4 regions of the Paenibacillus terreus genome follow, and region 1 is predicted to be linked to each of the others. Evidence: riboswitches for the same ligand, from Rfam matches in the RefSeq annotation. Region 1 holds a riboswitch; each other region holds the start of a gene.

The links. A riboswitch is a leader RNA that binds a small molecule or an ion and turns the genes downstream of it on or off. The one in region 1 is predicted to bind thiamine pyrophosphate.
Region 2: another riboswitch for thiamine pyrophosphate. It lies ahead of ACE5KN_RS12450 (thiamine phosphate synthase); the one in region 1 lies ahead of thiM (hydroxyethylthiazole kinase).
Region 3: another riboswitch for thiamine pyrophosphate. It lies ahead of ACE5KN_RS17650 (hypothetical protein); the one in region 1 lies ahead of thiM (hydroxyethylthiazole kinase).
Region 4: another riboswitch for thiamine pyrophosphate. It lies ahead of ACE5KN_RS25660 (ABC transporter substrate-binding protein); the one in region 1 lies ahead of thiM (hydroxyethylthiazole kinase).

The regions. Positions count from the first base shown of each region.
Region 1 is NZ_JBHIRX010000017.1:57,440-60,661, forward strand. Features, by position in the region: gene ACE5KN_RS24185 (alpha/beta fold hydrolase) at 1-199, shown strand, start outside; gene ACE5KN_RS24190 (cold-shock protein) at 273-488, opposite strand; gene ACE5KN_RS24195 (cold-shock protein) at 596-796, opposite strand; TPP riboswitch at 1,224-1,328, shown strand; gene thiM (hydroxyethylthiazole kinase) at 1,540-2,346, shown strand; gene thiD (bifunctional hydroxymethylpyrimidine kinase/phosphomethylpyrimidine kinase) at 2,352-3,173, shown strand.
Region 2 is NZ_JBHIRX010000005.1:280,102-283,323, forward strand. Features, by position in the region: gene ACE5KN_RS12445 (ABC-F family ATP-binding cassette domain-containing protein) at 89-1,639, shown strand; TPP riboswitch at 1,772-1,881, shown strand; gene ACE5KN_RS12450 (thiamine phosphate synthase) at 2,016-2,615, shown strand; gene thiO (glycine oxidase ThiO) at 2,676-3,222, shown strand, end outside.
Region 3 is NZ_JBHIRX010000009.1:207,042-210,263, reverse strand. Features, by position in the region: gene thiC (phosphomethylpyrimidine synthase ThiC) at 1-1,165, opposite strand, end outside; gene ACE5KN_RS17650 (hypothetical protein) at 1,205-1,405, opposite strand; TPP riboswitch at 1,411-1,523, opposite strand; gene ACE5KN_RS17645 (IclR family transcriptional regulator) at 1,620-2,363, opposite strand; gene ACE5KN_RS17640 (alpha/beta hydrolase) at 2,659-3,222, shown strand, end outside.
Region 4 is NZ_JBHIRX010000019.1:85,963-89,184, reverse strand. Features, by position in the region: gene ACE5KN_RS25665 (MTH1187 family thiamine-binding protein) at 1-124, opposite strand, end outside; gene ACE5KN_RS25660 (ABC transporter substrate-binding protein) at 152-1,201, opposite strand; TPP riboswitch at 1,336-1,446, opposite strand; gene ACE5KN_RS25655 (bifunctional 2',3'-cyclic-nucleotide 2'-phosphodiesterase/3'-nucleotidase) at 1,967-3,222, shown strand, end outside.

The sequences.
Region 1 (3,222 bases):
AATTCAGGCGCCAACCTGGATTTTGCATGGCGCGCTTGACCAAATCGCCCTGTATCCGTTGGCCCTCCAAATGCAGCAGGGCATTCGCGGGTCACGCCTGATCCGCTTCGCTCACAGCGGTCATGCGGTGTTTTACGATGAGCTGGAGCTGTTCAACCGTACGCTCCTGCATATTTTGCAGTATCCTCAGTCCTCTTAGTCCATTCGGCAGACATGAAAAGGCACCGACCTTTGGTCGGTGCCCCTGATTAAAACGGATAATGGCTGTAATCTTAACTATTCTTGGCTGGCGGGAAGGCGGTATTGACAAGCACGACTAGCTTTTTCTCGCTTTTCTCCATCACGGAACCGCATAGAGAACAGGTTGGCTGAGCAGAGAATGCAAAATTATCTCTCATCCAGCCCTTACACGTATCACTGGTGCAAGACCAAATTACAGTGATCTCCTCTGGAGTCTCTTCCATTGGTTTTTTGCGCGAATTGTACATGAAAGTCCCCTCTTTTCCCATGAATTGTTATAAAGCGATTTAAAGATATCTGTCCCTCCGCCAGAAAAGAAAAGCCCCAAACAAGAGTTCGGGGCAGCAGGGCAGAATTACAGTTTTACAACGTTCTCAGCTTGTGGTCCGCGGTTTCCTTCAACAACATTGAACTCGACACGTTGGCCTTCGTCCAATGTTTTGAAACCGTCGCCTTGGATTGCGCTGAAGTGTACGAATACATCGTTACCGCCTTCAACCTCAATAAAACCAAAGCCTTTCTCTGCGTTAAACCACTTAACTGTTCCTGTTTGCATGTGGAAATACCTCCAAATAAATATTTATATGACCTTTATTTTTGTGCAAAAATAAAAATTCACATATTGTACAAGGTTACCCTTAACCCAAGACAATAACCCTCTACAATATGCGAATGCAGGTCCGTCGTATTCCAGTAATTTCATTATAGCACACTTAGAATACAATTACCAGCTAGCGAAAAATAACATTTTCTCCTATGTATTCGCTTAAGCGGAGATGCTTACGTAACGCTGCTTTTTCCCTGTATCGCCATCGTGTCTGGTCATTATCAAGTTTTAGGGGACACTTGCCTATCTTATTTATTTCCTGCTTTTCCGTTTCTATACCCCCTGCTGAAAAAAATGTTCCGCTTATTTTTGAACCTTTACAATCTGCGCTCAACATGTATATAGTATATGCAGTCATGAATCGAATAGAGACTTGTTCAATCACTAGGGGAGCCTTCCAGGCTGAGACGAAGCTGTACGCTTCGGACCCTTTGCACCTGATCTGGATCATACCAGCGGAGGAAAGTGAGACGAAACGTCCAGCGGCATTAATTGGCCCGTATTAATTATTTTTTGTGGACCCGTCCTTTTCTCCGGAAATGGACGGGTCTTTTGCGTGTAAAAGAAGCCCGACCGCGGAGAAATCATCCTCCACGCGCGCAAACCGAGGAAGGTTACGTCACTTTGCAGCAACACCGGATGCCCGCCAGAAAAACGTAGACAGCATTAATTTATTGAGGGAGGAATAAGATATGCAATTCCTGACTAAAGTAAGGGAACAAAATCCGCTTATTCACAACATCACTAATATCGTGGTCACGAATTTTACTGCCAATGGGCTGCTGGCATTGGGAGCTTCGCCGTTTATGGCGGATTCGCACGAGGAGGTGGCCGATATCGCCGCGATGGCAGGTGCCGTCTCGCTGAACATCGGCACGTTGAACCCCCATTCCATCAAGGCGATGACCCTTGCCGGGCAAGCTGCCAATGCACAAGGTATTCCTGTCGTCCTGGACCCTGTCGGGGCGGGAGCGACGCCCTTCCGTACCGCAACCACCCATCAGCTGGTCTCCGATATAAATATTACCGCGCTGCGCGGCAATGCCGCTGAAGTCGCCAATGTCGCCGGCGATCATTGGGAGGTTAAAGGCGTGGACGCCGGTCAAGGTTCGGGAGATGCGCTGCAGCTCGCCCGTAAAGCCGCCCGCAAGCTGGATTGTATCGTCATTGCCACCGGAAAGGAAGACATCGTCACCGACGGATCCACGACCTTTCTCATTGCCAATGGACATGCGCTCCTCACCAAGGTGACCGGAGCCGGCTGTCTGCTCAGCTCGGTCGTAGCGGCATTCCTGGCTGTGGCCGGCGAGCGGCAGCTGGAAGCGGCGGCTGAAGCCGTATCCTTCTATGGCGTTGCTGCGGAACTTGCAGCAGCCCGCACAGAAGGCCAGGGACCGGGCAGCTTTCAGATCGAATTTCTGAACCAGCTGTCCCTGGTGGATGAAGAAAGCCTGCGCCGGCTGTCCTCCATCACCCGGGTGCCGGAAAGCTTAGGGTGAGCGGTATGACGATAGCGAAAGCACTAACCATCGCCGGTTCCGACAGCGGCGGCGGCGCAGGCATTCAGGCGGATCTCAAAACCTTCCAGGAGCTTGGCGTTTACGGCATGTCCGCCCTCACGGCAGCTACTGCGCAGAATACACTGGGTGTGCAGGGAGTCTTCCCGCTCACGCCCGAAGCGGTCGCCCGCCAGCTTGATTCGATCGGCAAAGATCTCACGCCGGATGCCGTAAAGACCGGCATGTTGTTCAGTGCGGATATCATTGAGGCGATTGCGGATCGAATCGCCCATTACGGATGGGGCAATCTCGTCATTGATCCCGTTATGGTCGCCAAGGGCGGGGCGTCCTTGCTAAAGGCTGACGCCGTAACGACCCTGATCCGTGACCTGTTTCCGCTCGCACTAATCATTACCCCGAACCTGCCCGAGGCGGAAATGCTCACCGGTATGCAGCTGTACAAAGCCGAAGATATCAGGGAAGCGGCACGGCGCATCCACAACATGGGGCCGGATATGGTCATCATGAAGGGCGGGCATGCCGGCGGGGAACTGGCCAGGGATCTTTTGTATGACGGCACTGGATTTACGGTGTTTGAAAGTCTGCGGATACGCACAGAGGCGACACACGGCACCGGCTGCACCTATTCCGCAGCGATTACGGCCGGTCTGGCAAGCGGGCTGTCCGCGATTGAAGCTGTTCGGGTCGCCAAGGATTTCATTCAGGCAGCGATTGAGGACAGCCTCGGCATCGGCTCAGGCCATGGACCGACGAACCATTTTGCTTACCGGCAAAGACGCTCACAGAACGGTGGTGTGCTGAATTGAACGATTCCTATAACGTGCGCATCGACCCGGGCTGGCTGCGTCGACAGCT
Region 2 (3,222 bases), on a different contig from region 1:
CAATAAGGCTTTGAAAGCCAACCTGAAGTCATATTGAAGTTTATTGATCGTGTTTATAAGTAAGAGCTAAAGGAGTCTGCTAACGGAAATGAGTTTATTAACTGTAGAAGACGTTTCCCATAATTTTGGGGACAGGACATTATTCAAAAATGTATCGTTCCGCCTGCTGCCGGGAGAGCGTGTCGGTCTGGTGGGAGCCAACGGTGTCGGCAAATCGACGCTGATGAATATTTTGACAGGACAGCAGCTGCGTGACAACGGCAAAGTCGAATGGACGCCGAAGGTTCGTTACGGTTATCTGGACCAGCATACAAAGCTGACGCCGGGTAAGACGGTGCGCGATGTGCTCAAGGATGCGTTTCTGCCGCTGCTTGAGCTTGAGAAAGAGCTGAATGCCATTACAGATAAAATGGCCGAAGCCTCGCCGGAGGAGCTTGAAGTGCTGCTGGAGCAGATGGGAGAAATTCAGGAGCAGCTGGAGATCGGCGATTTTTATCTGATCGATGTGAAAGTGGAGGAAATGGCCAACGGCCTTGGGCTTGGCGCCATCGGACTGGACCGCGATGTAGCGACATTAAGCGGGGGACAGCGCACGAAGGTGCTGCTGGCCAAGCTGCTGCTGGAGAAGCCGAATGTGCTGCTGCTGGACGAGCCGACGAACTACCTGGACGTTGAGCATATCGAATGGCTTACGCGTTATTTGAAGGATTACCCTTATGCCTTTATGCTGATTTCCCACGATACTGAGTTTATGAATCAGGTCGTCAACGTCATTTATCATCTGGAGTTTGGCAAGCTGAACCGCTATACGGCCAACTATGAGAAGTTCCTTGAAATGGCTGACATCCAGAAGACGCAGCATATCGAGGCTTATGAAAAACAGCAGGAGTATATCAAAAAGCAGGAGGACTTCATCCAGCGCAACAAGGCGCGTGCCTCCACATCCGGCCGGGCCAAGAGCCGTGAGAAGCAGCTTGATAAGATTGATCGGATAGACAAGCCGGAAGAAGCGGCAAAGCCGACGTTCCAGTTCAAGGAAGCGCGGGCCAGCGGCAAAACGGTCTTTGAAGGCATTGACTTTGAGATTGGCTACAGCCACCCGCTGCTGCCGAAAATGTCCATAACCATTGAACGGGGCGAGAAGATCGCCATCGTCGGTTATAACGGTGTCGGCAAATCGACGCTGCTCAAAACGATTCTTGGCAAAATCCCTCCGCTGAGCGGCAAAACCTATACTGGAGATTTTCTGTATCCAGCCTATTTCGAGCAGGAGGTTCGCCCTGAGCGGATTACACCGCTTGACGATGTGTGGAATGAGTACCCGCATCTGAATCAGCATGAGGTCCGTGCCCATCTTGCCCGCTGCGGACTGAAAAATGATCACATTACCCGTCCGCTGTCCGCCCTTAGCGGGGGAGAGCAGGCCAAGGTACGTCTCTGCAAGCTGCTGATGCGTGAAAGCAACTGGGTGCTGTTTGACGAACCGACGAACCATCTGGATGTGGTGGCAAAGGATGAGCTGAAACGTGCGCTGAAGGAATATAAAGGCACCGTGCTGCTCGTATCCCACGAGCCCGATTTTTACAAGGATTGGGTAACGAGAGTATGGAATGTGGAAGAGTGGTCGGCGAAAGCCTGATGTGCAGAAAAGTGCAGCTTTGGACTTTTCTGAATGAAATATGATGCACGTCTAGGCAAGTGAACGGGATTGTGCTACCATGAAATGGGATTACAAAAGCATATAAAGTCATACAGGCGATTAATCAGACCTGTATCACACTGGGGGAGCCGCGGCCGGCGGCTGAGACGGAAGAAATGCATTCCGGACCCTTTGCACCTGATCTGGATCATACCAGCGTAGGGAAGTGGACATTAGCCGAATACAGAGTATATGCGTCCCGCTTATGAGCGGGGTGCTGTTCCTTGTAATCGGTGAACATTCAAGTTCAGCCGCTTCCTGACCGGGAAGCGGCTTTTTGGCGTTCCCGAATCACTGTCATGGAGGCAACAAGCTAATGGAACTTCACCTTATTACGGACGGCTGCCAAAGCGCTGAACAAACGGCAGACATTATGCGGCTGATTGAACCGGAAATCGATCTGCTTCATATTCGGGAGAAGCAGCTGAGCGCTGCGGAACTGTATGCATTTATGTCCACGGTGTCGGAGGGCGTCTGCTGCCCGCCGTCCAAGCTCGCGGTTAACGACCGTGTGGATGCGGCGCTGCTGTTTGGTGCCGGGGCGGTACAGCTCACTTCTCACAGCCTGCCGCTGCCGCTTGTAAAGCGGATGTTTCCGGAGCTGCGCTGCGGGGCATCCGTCCATTCGCTGCCGGAAGCGCTGGCTGCAGAGCAGGCGGGGGCCGATTATGTGCTATTCGGCCATATATACGATTCCCCTTCCAAGCCCGGGCTGCCGCCGCGGGGATTGAGCAGCCTGGAAGAGCTCTGTTGTGCCGTCTCCATACCGGTTATCGCGCTTGGCGGCATTCAGCCTCAGCATGTGCCGGATATCAAGCGGGCAGGTGCCTCCGGAATTGCCGTGATGTCAGGTATCTGGAAGGCGGAAAATCCGGCAGAGGTGGCAAAGGAATATAGAAGTTTGCTCATGACTTGAAGCAGGGTGTAACAGATCAGATGAATCCCGATAAATACAGGAAAATGGGAGGAGATCGGTATGTGCTATTCGGCAGACTGTACTGTGATCGGTGCGGGAGTGATCGGCAGCTCCATCGCCTATCAGCTGGCGAAGCGGGGCTTCAAAACGATGCTGATCGAAAAATCGGTTCCGGGTCAAGGGGCCACACGGGCGGCGGCGGGAATGCTGGCCGCGGAGTGCGAGGTTTTTGCCCATCCGCAGCTGGCCGCATTGGCACTGCGCAGCCGCGATCAGTTCGAGAAACTGGTGCGGGAGCTTGAAGAGCTGACAGGACTGGCAACAGGTTATACCACCACAGGCTTCGTGATTCCTGCCCGGACTCAGGAGGATGCGGCACGCTTGTCGGCTATGGCTGGAAGCAAGGATGGATCTGCTGCGGAATGGTGGGATGCCGCAGAGATTTCCAGAAGGATTCCCGGCTTGTCAGGGCAGGCACTCGGGGGCTTGTTCCGCGAGCGGGAAACCCAACTGCTTCCGCAGCGGCTTGCACAGGCTTTGGTGACAGGTGCGGAAAAGTATAGTGCCGAACTGCTGACGGACACAGCAGCGGAAGACATTTTGATCA
Region 3 (3,222 bases), on a different contig from region 1:
GCTTCCAGGCAATCTGCGTCAGCTCGCCCAGCGTCGCCAGTTCAGCCATCTGAGCTTCATCGTTGGCATCGTAAATGCTGCCCGGACGCAGACCATCCCCGAGCGAAAAGGCAATATCATAGGTCTTCATGATTTCACAGATCTCTTCGAAGTGTGTATACAGAAAGTTCTCCTGGTGATGGGCCAGGCACCACGCTGCCATGATGGACCCGCCCCGCGATACGATGCCCGTCATCCGTTTGGCGGTCAGCGGAATATAACGGAGCAGCACGCCGGCATGAATCGTAAAATAATCCACTCCCTGCTCCGCCTGCTCAATCAACGTATCCCGGTACACTTCCCAGGTCAGCGCTTCGGCCTCCCCATTGACCTTCTCCAGCGCCTGATACAGCGGCACCGTTCCGATTGGCACAGGAGAGTTGCGGATGATCCACTCGCGAGTCGTATGGATGTTGCGGCCTGTTGACAGGTCCATCACCGTATCTGCTCCCCATCTTACAGCCCAGGTCATCTTCTCCACCTCCTCCTCTATGGAGGAGGTTACCGCCGAGTTGCCGATATTGGCGTTGATTTTAACATGAAAATGGCGGCCGATCAGCATTGGCTCACTCTCCGGGTGGTTGATGTTCGAGGGCAGTATGGCCCTTCCGCTGGCCAGCTCCTGGCGTACAAATTCCGGATCAACCCCCTCCCGGATCGCCGCAAATTCCATCTCCGGTGTTATCATTCCCCGGCGGGCATAATGCATCTGGGTGACATTGCCCCCCGGCTGCGCGCGCAGCGGCTGGCTGACAGCACCCGGAAACTCCTCCGCAGGGCGGGTCCCTGCCCGAAGTCCGTTATCCTCAGGCTTCACAGCCCTGCCTTCGTAACGCATGACATCCCCTCTCTCCTCAACCCACGCCCGGCGCAGCTTGGGCAGTCCCTTGCGGATATCCGCCTGATACGACGGGTCGGTCATGGGACCGCTGGTGTCGTATACACGCAGCGGGGCATTATGCTCAATCCCCTGCGGTGTATGGGTGTCATGCAGTGCTATCTCTCTTTCAGGCACGAGGATATCCGGTCTTGAACCCTGGATATAGACCTTAGTGCTGGCAGGAAAGGTCCCGATTACCGTATTTGTGCTGCCCTCCGCTGCTGTTTTCCGCTTGCTCTCTGTCATTTGCTTATTCCTCCCGAGTCGCCAAATTCCTCATCGGGATCATACCGGAGAAAAAATGATGCTGTCGGCCGGCTGCAAAATACGGACCAGCACGCTGCCTTGTCCTTGCGGGTAGCGGCGGTACGATGTACATTTTGCAGCAAATGAAAAAGCCGGTTCCCGAGGGAACCGGCTGTATACAAACAGGCTCCGTGCACAGCCCGGGTCATTCCCTGACTGCAGCACATACTGCCCATCCATTTGATTTCATTGGCCGGTTACTTCCCTACGCTGGTATGATCCAGATCAGGTGCAAAGGGTCCGGAACCTGGAACGGTTCCATCTCAGCCCGGTACTACGGGCCCCCCCAGTAACTTCGGCAGCTTCATGCCGCCGATCAAAACTATGCTGTTCACAGGCGGATGGCTCCGCCTTCCAATTCAGGTTAGCCTAAAAGGGACGGTTTGGCAACCCCTTAAGGAAGCAGCATGCCCATTTCCTTGCCTGCCTCCACGATAACAGGGGCAAATTCATGCAGGGTCTCGGGCGACAGCCTGCTCACCGGACCGGAGACGGAGAGAGCCGCTGTAATCTCCCCTCGATGATTCATAATCGGGGCGGATACGGCCGCGGCTCCGGGCTCGCGCTCTTCATAGCTTGTGGCATAACCCTTGGCCCGTATTTCCTCAAGCTGCTTCCAGTATGCTTCATCTCCGGCCAAAGTCTGCAGCTCGGGGCCCTTCTTCAGCTGCTCCAGCTCCTCCGGCGAAGCGAATGCCACCAGCACCTTGCTTGACGCGCCTACGGACAGAGGCATGCGGGCTCCGACGGTCGCCACACGGCGTATGGCCTGTGTACTCTGTACAGCCTGGATACGGATACGTTCATCTCCATCCCGTATATACAGGCTCACCGTTTCCCCCAAACGGTCGCGCAGCTTCTCCATCAATGGCAGCAGCAGCACCGCCGGGTCCTCATTGCGTGACATATGGGTCGACAGCTCCCAGATCCGAATGCCCAGCCGATATTTTTCCGTAGCTGTATTGCGGATGACAAAACCTCTTTCCTCCAGCGTCGTGAGCAGACGGTGAACCGTGCTTTTGTGCAGCCCGATTTTTGCCGCAATTTCCGTCAGCCCCAAATCGGTGGCTTCCGTAAAACACATCAAAATGTCCAGGGCCCGTTCGACAGCACGAACGGTCAGCTTCCGGTCCTCCATGGCGCCCCCCCTCTCTCCCTTGAATTTAGCGATATGTTCAACAGACCACTAATGGCTGCAGACAGTCAATTTTTCAGCCTATTCGTTTCACTTAATGAAACCGGGTTACATAAATTATATATAATATCAGGATACACTGTAAACTGTTTTAGCGGCAGCGCGGTATATATGAAAGAGGCAAATATTATCATTTGCTGTCGAATTGACTTTGGTGCTGCGGCCTTTTACGATTAAGTATGTGGTGCTGATACAGCACGCCCAAACGAACTTTATTAATGATCAAGGAGGCTCTCCGATGATTGCGACACCCCAGGGCGGCACATCCGTGCAGCCTGCTGTCAACGAGCCGCCCGCCCAGCTGTCACCCCGGTTAATCCGGTTCAAGCATATCATCATTGCGCTTGTATTGTCGGTTGTATTCTTTTTTATGTTTTGTTTTATCGCGCTGCATGCGTATATCGTCTGGTTTTTGTCCAATCCGACTGTAGCCCCCCTGTACTCCAATCCGCTGCTGGCCAAGGACATGGCATATGAGGAAGTGACCTTTCCCGCCAAGGACGGCAGCCGCATGATGCAGGGCTGGTATATCCCTGCGCCGAATTCCAATAAAACGATTGTCTTCAGCCACGGTTATGGCGCAAACCGCGAGGAAAGCTGGATTCCCATGTATGATCTGGCCCATTATGCGCACAGACAAGGGTTTAATGTCGTAATGTTCGATTACGGCTTTGCCTCCCAGACCAACAGGGAGGTTGCTACGGGAGGCCGGGCTGAATCTCAGCAGCTGCTCGGCGCCATTCAGCTTGCCAAGCAGCGAGGAGCCCAGGAAATTATCGTCTGGGGCTTTTCCATGGGGGCA
Region 4 (3,222 bases), on a different contig from region 1:
GATTGACCTGATGTTTGACGCCTGAGCGCTGGATCACCTCGATCGCTTTGTCGACGTAAGGAATGGTGTCCTCTCCGCCGGGGGTTTTGGGAATCACCTGAATACTCAACAATGTGCTAGCCATGGAAAACCGTCTCCTTTCCGGGTCAAATCAGGATTTGCCGTCTTCCGGCAGGAAATCATTGGTGAAGGCTTTATCAGCCTCCAGTGGCTTGTCAAGCAGCTTGCGTTCATACATCCAATCGGCATAGTTCTTCCAAACCTCCGCCTTCTGGATGCCCCACTGCGGAGCATCGTCCTGGTAGCGCGGGCTCAGCCATTTCTGGCTTGCCAGTACAAGCTCTTTATCCAGCTCGGGCACGGCTTTCGATAGAACTTCCGCCGCCTTTTCCGGCTGGTCAATGGCATATTGATAGCCTTTGGCCGTGGCACTCATGAACGCTTTTACAAGCTCGGGGTCATTTTTAATGGTATCTTCATTTGTAACGATGACCGGTGTGTAATAGTCCAGACTCTTGGAGTAGTCCTTGACATATAGCATATCAAGCTGCTCACCGCGCAGCTCGGCTTCAATTCCTGTCCATGCATAGAAAATCCAGGCGAAATCGATATCACGCTTGACTGCAGTGAAGTAATCCGCATTACCCATGTTGATGTTTTGGACCTTGCTGACATCGCCACCATCCAGCTCCATAATGGATTTCATGACAGCCTCCTCAACCGGGGAGCCCCAGCCGCCGTATTTCTTGCCTTCAAAATCCTTCGGGGACTTGATGCCGCGATCCACTGGCGCGGCAAAGCCGGACGTATTATGCTGAATCACGGCCGCAATGGAGACGAGCGGAACGCCCTGTGTGCGAGCCTGGGTCACGCTTTCCTGATAGCTGATGCCGAACGGAACCGCATTGGAGGCGACCATCTGATCCGCGCCGCCTTCTCCGGGCTGTACAATCTCCACATTCAGACCGGCTTGTTCATAGTATCCCTGGTCTTTGGCCACATACAAGCCGGTATGGTTGGTGTTGGGGGTCCAGTCCAGCACCACCTTTACGTCTTTCAGCTTTCCGGTTGCCGAACCGCCGCCGCCGGAAGGTCCGGAAGCATTCGTATTCTGTGGAGCGGACGATTGCCCTCCGCAGGCTGTCAGAATCAGGAGCAGGGAACATACCGCGCCAAGGCCCCATTTTTGCAAAGAAAACATTTTTTCTTCTCCCCTCTTTATTACCCGTGCTCTTCCTGCAATGCTTGTCATCTGCCGTGATCCTGCAAAAAAAGCGCCCCGTTGTCCGGGGCGCCTGTAATCTACCAAAGGAAAGGATGACGATGCCAAAAAGGCATGTCACTCTATTGCGATTCCTACGCTGGCATTACCCAGATCAGGTTGTAAGGGTCAGTGTCTGGGGACACAATCTCAGCCGGCCGATTCCAGCACCCCTGGCATGTTGTATGAAGGAGCATCAAGACGGCAAGCCGCTGCCTGGATGCGTCCGCATTGTTGAAGATTTTGCGGGTTCAGTAATGATGAACTAACGTTGATTATATGCCTTCCCGCCCGGAGTGTCCAGAGGGGGGAGTGGGCGATTTAACGGACCCGGGGTGGGCACCGCCTTCCTTTGGGTTACAATATGTTACATTAACTTACACAGAGCCGTGGTTTGGGATAAAAACTCTATTCATTTTCTCATGCTTCGATTAGAATGAGAATCAATCAGGTGATTTTTTTATGATAAGATTTACAAGAGGTGTGCATAGATTTTACATACACAAATTACAATCATTGCTTGTGGGTCTTGCCTTCTGCCTATGCAGGGATAAATCGCCTGATTATTTTTTAGATTATAGAATTTTTAAGTTTTCAGCGGAGCTGAACAATTCTATAATCGCAAGAAAAATTTCCGCTTATCGCGGTCTGGCTTCTGTGAAAGTACATCGATGGGCATTTATCTTACATTAGGAGGGGTTAATCTTGAAATTTCGGAAAAAAGGGTTGAAGAGCCTGGCAGCGACAATTGTAGCGTTCAACGTGCTTGCACTGCCGGCCGTGCCGACCTGGGCTGCTGAAGGCAGCGCTGAGGTAAAGCTGCGTATTATGCAAACGACCGACCTGCATGTGAACCTGCTGAACTATGACTACTATACGGACAAGCCGACAGACGAATATGGGCTTGCCAAGACAGCCACACTCATCAAGCAGGCGAGGGGGGAAGCCAAGAACAGCATGCTGTTTGACAGCGGCGACCTGATTCAGGGCAATCCGCTCGGAGACTATGTGGCGAAAATCGACCCGCTTAAGGACGGAGAGACCCACCCTGTATACAAAGCCATGAATCTGCTGGACTATGATGCCGCCACGCTGGGCAATCATGAATTCAATTACGGACTCGATTATCTTCAGAAAGCGCTTAAGGGTGCCGATTTCCCTTACATCAATGCCAATGTATATGTTGATGACGGGGACAAAGATGAAAGCAATGATAAAAACTATTTTACGCCATACCGGATTATCGATAAAAAAGTCGTTGACGAGGACGGGACGGAGCACACGCTTAAAGTCGGGGTGATCGGTCTGCTGCCTCCGCAGATCAATCAATGGGACGAGGCCAATCTGAAAGGAAAGGTTATTGCCAAAGATATTGTGGAGACGGCGAAGAAATTTGTTCCGCAAATGAAGGCGGACGGGGCGGACATCGTGATTGCGCTCGTGCACAGCGGATATGAGGACACCCCCGAGACTCCGAACATGGAGAATGCGGTTAAATATTTGAGCCAGGTGGACGGCATTGATTCCATCCTGTTTGGCCATGCTCATAAGGTGTTTCCAAGTGCAGCCTTTGAAGGCATGTCAGGTGTTGATGTGGGAGCCGGAACGATTAACGGAATGCCGGCTGTTGAATCCGGTTACTGGGGGGACAACCTGGGTGTTGTCGATCTGGATCTGGAATTGAAGGATGGCAAATGGACTGTCGCGGACTCGCAATCCGTTGCCCGCCCGATCTATGACAAGACCAGCAAAGCATCCCTGGCTGAGCCGGACCCTGATGTAGTGAAAGCCGTTTATGAAGAGCATACCAAAACGCTGGAGTATGTGCGCGGACCGGTTGGTAAGACAACTGCACCGATCAACAGCTATTTTGCCCTTGTTGAGGACGACCCTTCCGTTCAGATCGTAACCAATGCGCAGAAATGGTATGTGGAGCAGAAGCTTGCCGGAACCGAGTATGC